DNA from 3 places in the Pseudomonas sp. NY11955 genome. Region 1 is predicted to be linked to each of the others. Evidence: riboswitches for the same ligand, from Rfam matches in the RefSeq annotation. Region 1 holds a riboswitch; each other region holds the start of a gene.
The links. Region 1 has a riboswitch for cobalamin ahead of cobW (cobalamin biosynthesis protein CobW). Riboswitches for the same ligand answer to the same signal wherever they lie in the genome.
Positions count from the first base shown of each region.

Region 2: linked by a shared signal. The riboswitch ahead of ACNFBR_RS14415 (CbtB domain-containing protein) and the one ahead of cobW (cobalamin biosynthesis protein CobW) in region 1 are both predicted to bind cobalamin.
Region 3: linked by a shared signal. The riboswitch ahead of ACNFBR_RS09435 (TonB-dependent receptor) and the one ahead of cobW (cobalamin biosynthesis protein CobW) in region 1 are both predicted to bind cobalamin.

Region 1 covers NZ_JBLUPS010000006.1:201,396-204,566, forward strand. Annotated here, with positions in the region: gene ACNFBR_RS13835 (branched-chain amino acid aminotransferase) at 1-51, opposite strand, end outside; gene ACNFBR_RS13840 (hypothetical protein) at 272-634, opposite strand; gene ACNFBR_RS13845 (glyoxalase superfamily protein) at 631-1,008, opposite strand; cobalamin riboswitch at 1,110-1,327, shown strand; gene cobW (cobalamin biosynthesis protein CobW) at 1,427-2,494, shown strand; gene cobN (cobaltochelatase subunit CobN) at 2,498-3,171, shown strand, end outside.
Region 2 covers NZ_JBLUPS010000006.1:343,041-346,211, forward strand. Annotated here, with positions in the region: gene cobM (precorrin-4 C(11)-methyltransferase) at 1-745, opposite strand, end outside; gene ACNFBR_RS14405 (cobalamin biosynthesis protein) at 780-1,166, opposite strand; gene ACNFBR_RS14410 (CbtA family protein) at 1,166-1,852, opposite strand; gene ACNFBR_RS14415 (CbtB domain-containing protein) at 1,862-2,050, opposite strand; cobalamin riboswitch at 2,144-2,368, opposite strand; gene ACNFBR_RS14420 (LLM class flavin-dependent oxidoreductase) at 2,436-3,171, opposite strand, start outside.
Region 3 covers NZ_JBLUPS010000004.1:177,493-180,663, forward strand. Annotated here, with positions in the region: gene lpxO (lipid A hydroxylase LpxO) at 1-356, shown strand, start outside; gene ACNFBR_RS09425 (carboxymuconolactone decarboxylase family protein) at 489-833, shown strand; gene ACNFBR_RS09430 (GNAT family N-acetyltransferase) at 912-1,481, shown strand; cobalamin riboswitch at 1,546-1,754, shown strand; gene ACNFBR_RS09435 (TonB-dependent receptor) at 1,863-3,171, shown strand, end outside.

The DNA.
Region 1 (3,171 bases):
CTTGATGTAGTCGAAACCCAGCTTGTCCCAATTAATGCTTTCGTTGCTCATGACACCCTCATTGTCTTGCAAGTGCCCGATCTCTCGGGCTGCTGTTATATGCGCACCATGCCACCTTAATACATCCTTGGCGGATCGGGAACGGCCAGTCACGAATTGATAGCCTGCGATGCATTTTTCGCGGCCCACTGGCGCTGTAGGAGCAGCCTTGTGCTGCGAAGAGGCCGGGACTGGCGACACAACCTTGCACGGTGTAAACAGCGGCCTGCCCTCAGCGTTGCGTCTGCAAGCGCTTGGCCCAGTCTCCGGCGTGGCTCTGCGCGCAGGCTTCTTCACTGTCAAACCGCACATGCCAGGCCGGATGGTCCAGCTTTATGCCGGCTTGCTCCAGCGCCTGGCGGGTCAGCGCCAGCATGCGCGCTTTCGCTTCGCTCGCCACGGCAGCGGCTTTATCGGCCTCTTGCTCAAATACCCAGGTAATACGCAGGCTGCCCGGAAAGTCCTCGGGGTCGTGGCGATGGGTAAGCCAGCTGAAGCCGACGATCTGCGCCTTGGCGGTTTCGCAGGCATCGGTCAGGCACGCCACCAGCTCCCGCTCAAGGCGGGCCATTTCGCGTTTGCCCAGCGTCTTCACGGGTTGGCCTCGTCATCGATCTGCTGGCAAAAGCGCAGGCGGTTGCCGAACGGGTCCCACACCTGCATCTGCAGGCCCCAGTCCAGGCGCTCGGCCTCGGGCCGGGCGTAACCGTACTGTTTATCCTGCAGCTCGCGCTCCAGCGCGCGCAGGTCGTCGATGCGGGCGAACACGGTTGAACCGGGGCATGCATCGCCATGGTGCTCGGATAGGTGCAGGATCAGGCCATCGCGGTGAATCTGCATGTACAACGGCAAGTCCGGGCTGAAGCGGTGCGACCAATCCAGGGTAAAACCTAGAAAATCGACGTAGAACTCCTTGGCCTTGTCGACCGAGAAAATGCGCAGTACGGGTATGGCGGGGGCGAGGGGCATGGGGCGTCCTTGACCGTGGGTGAAGCCGCCACTGTAACGCAGTTGCGCCCAGCGTTGTCGACCGGCGCCGCCGCAATGGTTGACCACCCGCCAGCCACTGCGTAGCCTTGCCACTTCGAGGTTCTTCGGCCAGGCCGAAGCTAAGATGGGAACGCGGTACAAGCCGCGGCTGCCCCCGCAACTGTAAGCACCGACAACGGATCGACATTGCCACTGCGCCAGCGCGCGGGAAGGCGTCATCCCGCCAGCCCGCTGTTCAACTGAACGGGGCAATGGAACGGTGCGAGCCAGGAGACCTGCCTCGTCACGTTTTCGACTTTCAACCGGGCGGGGTGATCCGGTGGCGAACAAGCCCGGCCAACCTGGCCCGCGGCTGTCGTCCTGCATGCCCGCGCCACACTGCCAAGGGCAATGCGACATGAAAACACTGGCCAAGCTCCCCGTCACCATCGTCACCGGCTTCCTCGGCTCGGGCAAGACCACCTTGCTGCGCCACATGCTCGACAACGCCCAGGGCCGTCGCATCGCGGTCATCGTCAACGAATTCGGCGAGCTGGGGATCGATGGCGAAATCCTCAAGCAGTGCAGCATCGGGTGCACCGAGGAAGAAGCCAGCGGCCGCGTCTACGAGCTGGCCAACGGCTGCCTGTGCTGCACCGTGCAGGAAGAATTCTTCCCGGTAATGCGCGAACTGGTGGCTCGCCGTGGCGACCTCGACCACATCCTCATCGAAACCAGCGGTCTGGCCCTGCCCAAGCCGCTGGTGCAGGCCTTCCAATGGCCGGAAATCCGCAATGCCTGCACCGTCGATGCGGTCATCACCGTGGTCGACAGCCCAGCTGTGGCCGCTGGCACCTTCGCCGCCTACCCGGACCAGGTCGATGCCCAGCGCAAGCTCGACCCCAACCTGGACCATGAATCGCCACTGCACGAGCTGTTCGCCGACCAGTTGGCCAGCGCCGACCTGGTGGTACTGAACAAGGCCGACCTGATCGATGCCGAAGGCCTGGCCAAGGTGCGGGCGGAAGTGGCCGAAGAACTGCCGCCGGCGGTGAAAGTGATCGAGGCCAGCAGCGGCAAGCTGCCACTGGAGGTGCTGCTGGGCGTGGGGGCAGAGTCCGAGGCGCACATCGATGGCCGACGTACCCACCACGATTCGCACCACGACGGCGACGAGCATGACGACCATGACCACGACGCCTTCGATTCCATCTCCATCGACCTGCCCGAAGCCGACGAGAGCCTGCTGCTCGACGCACTGACCCAACTGGTGGTGGAGTTCGGCATCCTGCGCGCCAAAGGCTTCGCCGCCATCCCGGGCAAGCCGATGCGCCTGCTGGTGCAAGGCGTGGGTACCCGTTTCGACAAACACTTCGACCGTGCCTGGCGCGCCGACGAGCCACGCATCACCCGCTTGGTGCTGATCGGACAGGACCTCGACGCTACTCAACTGGAAGCGCGCCTGCGCCAGGCCCTGGGCGCCTGACCCATGCACCTGCTGCGGACCCAGCCCGGCGGCTTCGTGCCGGATGACAGCATTGCCGACCTTGGCCAGACACCCGCCGAGCTGGTGATTCTCTGCAGCGGCGATTCGCACCTGGCATTGCTCGCCGATACCGCCGAGCACTTGCCCGAAGACTTCCCCAGCCTGCGCCTGGCCAACCCCATGCAGGTGCAGAACCATGCCTCGGTCGACTTGTACGTCGACCAGGTGCTGCGCCACGCCAAGGTCATTCTGGTGTCGCTGCACGGTGGCGTTGGTTACTGGCGCTATGGCGTGGAGCAATTGGTCGAGCTGGCCGCCCGAGGCGTGCAGCTGATCCTGGTACCGGGCGACGACCGCCCGGACCCGGAATTGACCGGCCTGGGCAATGTCACAGGCGAGCAGGCCGAGCGCCTCTGGCATTATCTGCGCCAGGGCGGCAAGGCCAACGCCCGCAACCTGTTCAACTGCCTGGCCAGCCAGTGGCTAGGCCGCGACTACACCTGGGACGAGCCGCAGCCGTTGCCGCGCACGGCGGTCTATCACCCGGCCAAGGGCAGTGCGGAGCTGGAAGACTGGTACCCGCACTGGCACCCCGAGCACCCGGTGGCGCCGCTGCTGTTCTACCGCTCGCACTTGCAGGCGGCCAATACCGCGTTCATCGACGTGTTCTGTCAGCG
Region 2 (3,171 bases), 140 kb from region 1:
CGGGGCGATACAGGTGGGCATGCCCGGCACGGTACAAGGCCGATTCGGCGAACGGCGCATCGCCCAGCACATGCCCTACCAGTATCAGGGCCGTGCGCCGGAAGTCCTTGGTTGCCACGCGTTCAACAATATCGCCGAGATTGCCGCGCACCCAGTCCTGGTCTGGCCAGGTGGCGCGATGCACAACCGCTACCGGGCAGAGCGCGCCGTAGTGCGGCAGCAGTTCATCGACAATCCGCGACAGGTGTTTGACCCCCAGGTGAATCGCCAGGGTACTGCCATGGCGCGCCAGATCGCTCAGTTGTTCGCCAGGCGGCATTGGCGAGCTGTCGCCATAGCGGGTAAGGATCACCGTCTGCGCCACGTCCGGCAAGGTCAGTTCGCAGCCAAGCAGGGCAGCGCTGGCTGCCGTGGCGGTGACTCCAGGGATGATCTGGTAATCGATACCCAGCGCCTGCAGGTGGCGGATCTGCTCGCCGATGGCACCGTACAGGCTAGGGTCGCCGCTATGCACCCGGGCTACGTCCAGGCCTTGCTCGTGCGCGCGTTGCATGGCCGCGACAATCTGTTCCAGATGCAGTTCGGCGCTGTTGATCACGGTCTCGGCCTGGTGACCTTCGAGCACGGCTGCGGGCACCAGCGAGCCGGCATAAATGATCACCGGGCATTGGCGAATCAGCCGTTGGCCCTTGACCGTGATCAGGTCCGGGTCGCCGGGGCCGGCGCCGATGAAGTAGACGGTCATGGATAGTCCTTGCAAGAATTTGGGGGTGAAGCGCTCAGCAGGCCAGGGCGAGTGTCGCCTGGCCCAGAACCTGGCGGGCCAGCAGCAATCGGGCCCTGCCAAGCTGCTGGCTGGCCAAGGCCAACGCCGCGCTCTCGGCTACACCCCAGCAGCCGCTGTGGGCATGGGCTGCGGCGGAACGGTGGCTGAGCATGGGTTCGTATGGTTGCAGTTGCGCGCTATGGTACAGCACCAAGGGTAAACCGAGGCGTTCGGCCAACTGCAGCAAACCGGGTTCGTCGGCCTTCAGGCTGATGCTGGCAATGCCGCGCAGATCTGCCAATGCCAGGCCCTGGGTGTCCAGGGCCTGGCTCAGCAAGTTTTGCAGGGTGTCCGCCGAGCAACCTCGGCGGCAGCCAAAGCCGGCGTAGAAGCCCGGCATCAGGCCTGGCTGGAACGGCGGAACAGCCATGCGCTGAGCAGGCCCAAGGCCAGCCAGAAGGCGGCGTTGGTGAGCCAGGAGGCTACTTTGAACTGGGTTTCCAGCGCTTCAGGGGCCAGGCTTTCGTGCACCTCGGGTTGCGGTGCGCCGATCACATGGGGAATCACCAGCAGTGCCGCGCCAAGCACCTTCAGCAGCCAGTGGCGGGCGAACACCAACAACGCCAGGCCCAGCGCAGTGGCGCTGGCGGTGCCAATCCACCAGGTTTGACGTTGACCCAGGTCGGCAGCCGCAGTGCCTGGCAGCTCTGGTGGCAGGCCAAGGGTTGGGGCCAGGCAGAACACGGCGAAGCCGGCGAGCCCCCACAGTGCACCCGTGCCGGCGCGCTTCGGCTCGCGCAGGCTGTACAGGGCGGCCAGGATCAGGGCGAAGCCGACCGCGACCACCAGGTTGCCACCGGTGGTGGACAGCACCCGCTGCCAGCCGTCTTCCGGCGACCAGGCTTCGGCACTGTGCTCATGGGCGGCCACTTCGCCACCATGCTCGTGATGTGCGGCGGGGGCCGAGGACTCGTAGGTTTCCGCTTCAAGAATCAGCGGAGCGACCCAAAAGCTTTGCAGCAGGGTCAGCAACAGGGCCGCAAGCAGCCCGCTGAAGCCCGCGGTACGGGCGATGCGCGTGATCATCAGGGGTACTCAGTGGCAGGGGAAGGCGGCGCTGTGGCGGGTGTCGTGGGCGGCGTTGTGCACGGCCTCGATGTGCGAGAAGCCGGCAAAGTACACCAGGCACAGGCCCAGCAGGCTGGCGCCGACGGCGATGACCAGGCGCTGGCTGAGGGTAACGGGGGTGGCAAGGCTGTGTTGTTTGGCGCTGGTGATGGGCATGACGCGTTCCTCTGCTTTTTTGTGGGCAACGGGCGAGCGCGGCAGCCCCGGGCGAGGTGGCCCAGGGGAATGCAACAGCGCCCGCCCACCGCGGGGTGTTCATGAACGCCAGGCCGGTCTCCGGGCTTGCGAGGAAGAGCAGGGCTCCTGGAACACGTCACCTTCCCATGCCGCAGTTACCAGGCACAGTGGTACAGACGCTTCACTCGCTTACCGTTGCGGGGGCAGCACCGGCATTGTCCGGCCCTGTTGGAGGGCCTGCGACGCACCGGTTTCCCGTTTCACCCCGTGAGGGGCACCTGAACGCGAGGCATAAGAAGAGCATGGGGCGGGCTTGGCGTCAATGCCGCACTTGACCTGGGAGGGCAGTGCAGCGAGTAGAGCGCTAGGCCGTGCGCGCGTTGCGCCCAGCCTCGTGCCGTTCAACCAGCGCACGAATCCGCGGGATCAGGTCCTGCCCGTACTCCACCGCATCACGTAGCTGGTCAAAGCCGCGGAACAGGAAGGTGGTTACCCCCAGTTCGTAGTACGCCAGCGCCGCCTCGGCCACCTGGTCCGCAGTGCCCACCAGCGAGGTGGAGTTACCTGCACCACCGCCTAGCGCGGCAATCTCGGTCCACAGCCGGGTGTCGTGCACCTTGCGCTGGCTGGCCAGCTGCACCAGGCGTTCGGAGCCGGCGTTGCTCTTGCCGAAGTTCTTCTCGCGGCGATTGCCCTGATGGATGCCGATGCGCGCCTGGGCATCGGCCAGGATGCGCTCGGCACGGGCCCAGGCCTCGGCCTCGGTAGCCCCCAGAATCGGCCGCAACGACAGGCTGAAGCGAATATGCTTTTCGCGCCCGTAGCGGGCGGCGGCCTTGCGCACCTTGGTGATGCGCTCGCCTACCTGCTCCAGCGGTTCGCCCCACATCATGTAGACATCGGCGTGCTTGGCGGCCACTTCGACCGCCGCGTCAGAGGCGCCGGAGAAGTAGATCGGCAGGTGCTGCACGGGCTTGACCAGGGTCAGATTGTCTTCGACGCGGTAGTGCGTGCCCTGGTGGTCGAACGGTTCATGGCGCGTCCAGGTGTCGCGCAGGACCTGCAGGTATTCGTCGGTACGGGCATAGCGGGCATCCTTG
Region 3 (3,171 bases), on a different contig from region 1:
ACGGCGAGAAATACTCCTGGCGCGATGGCGAGGGGGTGATCTTCGATGAAACCTACATCCACTACGCGGCCAACACCACCGAGCACAACCGCATCATCCTGTTCTGCGACGTCGAGCGCCCGCTCAAGTACCGCTGGGCAACCGCGTTCAACCGCTGGTTCAGCCGTAACGTAATGGCTGCCGCCGCGGCGCCCAACGATGCCAGCGACAAGACCGGCGGCATCAACCGCCTGTTCACCCGCATCTACAAGATCCGCGAACGTGGCAAGGCGCTGAAAAAGCGCAACCGCATGCGTTACTACCTGGAAAAATGGGCAGTGGTCGCAGCCTTGGTGCTGGTGTTCATCTACATCTGAACAGTGCCACAGCGGGCTTGCCCAAGCCCGCTTCCAAAGGCCCACGGCATAACCACCAAAGTACAAGCCTCGCACTTGCCACTCTTCGACTAGCCTGAAAGCTCCACTCGCAACCACCCCAAGGTGAAGACGATGAGCATGATGGACTGGGACGCCTACCGTAAGCAGTTGATGGCCGGCATCGGCGATCTCAAGCAACTCTCACCCGACACCGTGGCCGGTTACATGACCGCCAGCGGTGCTGGGGCCAAGACCAACCACCTGGACGCCAAGACGCGCGAGCTGATCTCCCTGGCCGTGGCCGTGACCACCCGCTGCGACGGCTGCATCGCCGTGCATTCGCAACAGGCGGTCAAGCATGGCGCCAGCCGCGAGGAAATTGCCGAGGCCCTCGGCGTGGCCGTGGCGATGAACGCCGGTGCTGCGCTGGTCTACTCGGCACGTGCCATGGATGCCGTAGGCAAGGCCAACGGCTGAGCACAAACGGCGTCGCCGCCCTTGCGCGACGGCGCCGCGCCACCCAGACTGGGCGGCTTAGCCCGCGCAGGAACCCGCATGATCCACATTCGCCCCATGACGCCAGAAGACTTCGAGCGCTTCTGGCCCACTTTCCAGGCCATTGTCCAAGCCCGTGAAACCTACGCCTTCGACCCGGCCCTGAGCTTCGAACAGGCCCGCCAGCTGTGGTTGGAACTGCCCTTGCACACACTATTGGCCGAAGAAGAGGGCGAGCTACTGGGTTCGTATTACCTCAAGGCCAATGCAGCCGGGCCAGGCGCGCATGTGGGCAATTGCGGCTACATGGTCAGCGAGCAGGCACGCGGCCGGGGCGTGGCGCGCTTGATGTGCGAACACTCGCAGAAGCTGGCGCGCCAGGAAGGTTTTCTGGCCCTGCAGTTCAACTCGGTGGTGGCCAGCAATGAAGTGGCCGTGGCGCTTTGGCACAAGCTGGGCTTCGAGACCGTTGGCCGCTTGCCCAAGGCCTATCGCCATGCCCGCCTGGGGCTGGTGGACTGCCTGGTGATGTACAAGTGGCTGGCGGATGAGCCGGTGGTAGAGAAGCCGCCACTGCTGATCGGGCGCAAGAACATCGAGGCACGGGTTTCGCGGCGCCGCGGACGCTAGCCGTTGCCGGCCTAACCCACCGCCATTGCCCAAGCAAATTTGACGCCCCCGCATTTCAATGGTCAGATGCGCGCCAGTTTCAGGTGCCCTGCGCCGCCGCGCGCAGGGTGAAACGGGAAGCCGGTGCGTCGTGTTACCCACGACAAGTCCGGCGCTGCCCCCGCAACGGTAAGCGAGCGAACCCTTCGAGATACCACTGTGCTCCGGCATGGGAAGGTGAAGGTTTCATGCCCCTCGCAAGCCCGGAGACCGGCCTGGAGCTTCACTTGGCAACCCGCGGTGGGCGGGCGCAGGCCGGAATCCGTGCGCGCGCCTGCCCGCATGGTTCGCCTTTGCGTGTTTTCCACCGGGATCCATTCATTCCTGCAGCAGTGGAACGACATGTCCCGTATGTTCAAGCTTCACCCCCTGGCGGCCTGCCTGGCCGTCGCCCTGCCGGCCCTGGCCGATGACCGAACCCAACAGCCTCTGGCTTTGCCTTCCACGGCCATCACCGACACCCTCGACAGCCGCGCCATCGACCTGGCCACGCCTACCCAGGCCGGCTCACGCCTTGGCCTCAGCGCCCTGGAAACACCGGCCAGCACCAGCAGCATCAGCGCCGAGCAGATTCAGCAACGCAACAACCTTACCGTGCAGGATGCGGTGACTCGCTCGCCGGGCATCACCTTCGTCGGCTCTCCGGGTGATGGCGGTACGGGCTTGTCAGCCCGCGGCTTTGCCGGGCACAGCTCGGTGATGACCCTGTTCGACGGCGCACGGCTTTACACCGGTGCCGGCACCCAAACGTTCCCGGTCGACCCGTGGATGGTCGAACGTATCGACGTGATTCGCGGCCCGGCTTCGGTACTGCATGGCGAAGGCGCCACCGGCGCGGTCGTCAACGTGATCCCGAAAAAACCGTTTGCCGGCGAAGTGCGCAACCACCTGCGCCTGGGCTACGGCTCGTGGGACCGTCAGCAGCTCGGCCTGGACAGCGGCGGCAGCCTCAGCGAGCGCCTGAGCTATCGCCTGACGCTGAACCAGCAGGATGGCAATGGCTGGGTCGACCGCACCCATTCACGCAGCCTGGCCCTGAGTGCCGCGCTGCGTTTCGATGCCACTGACGACCTCAGCTTCACCCTCGCCCACGACCGTGGCGAGGCGCAGCCCGCCAACTACTACGGCACGCCGCTGATCGACGGCCACTACCGCAGCAGCCTGCGCAACAAGAACTACAACGTACAGAATGACGTGCAGCGCTATGACGACGAGTGGACCCGGCTGACCACCGAGTGGACGCTGAACGACCACCTCAGCGCCAGCAACCAGCTGTACTACATCAAAAGCCGCCGCCACTGGCGCAACGCCGAAGACTACAGCTGGGACGCAGAGCGTCAGCAGTTGCTGCGCGGCAGCTACCTGGAGATCAAGCACAACCAGGAACAGTTCGGCGACCGCCAGACCTTCACCTTCGACCACACCCTGTTCGGCCTGGCCAGCAAGACCGTGCTCGGTGCCGAGTACAACAAGGTGCGCTTCAACGTCGACAGCAATTCACCCTACAACGATGTGGGCGGTGACTACATCGACCCATGGCAACCGCAGCCCGGCGGGTTCCACAGTGCCTCGCCGCTGCGACCGCAAACCTTGTCCACCACTCACACCTTCGCCCTGTTCGCCGAAAACCGCCTGCAGCTGAGCGACCGGC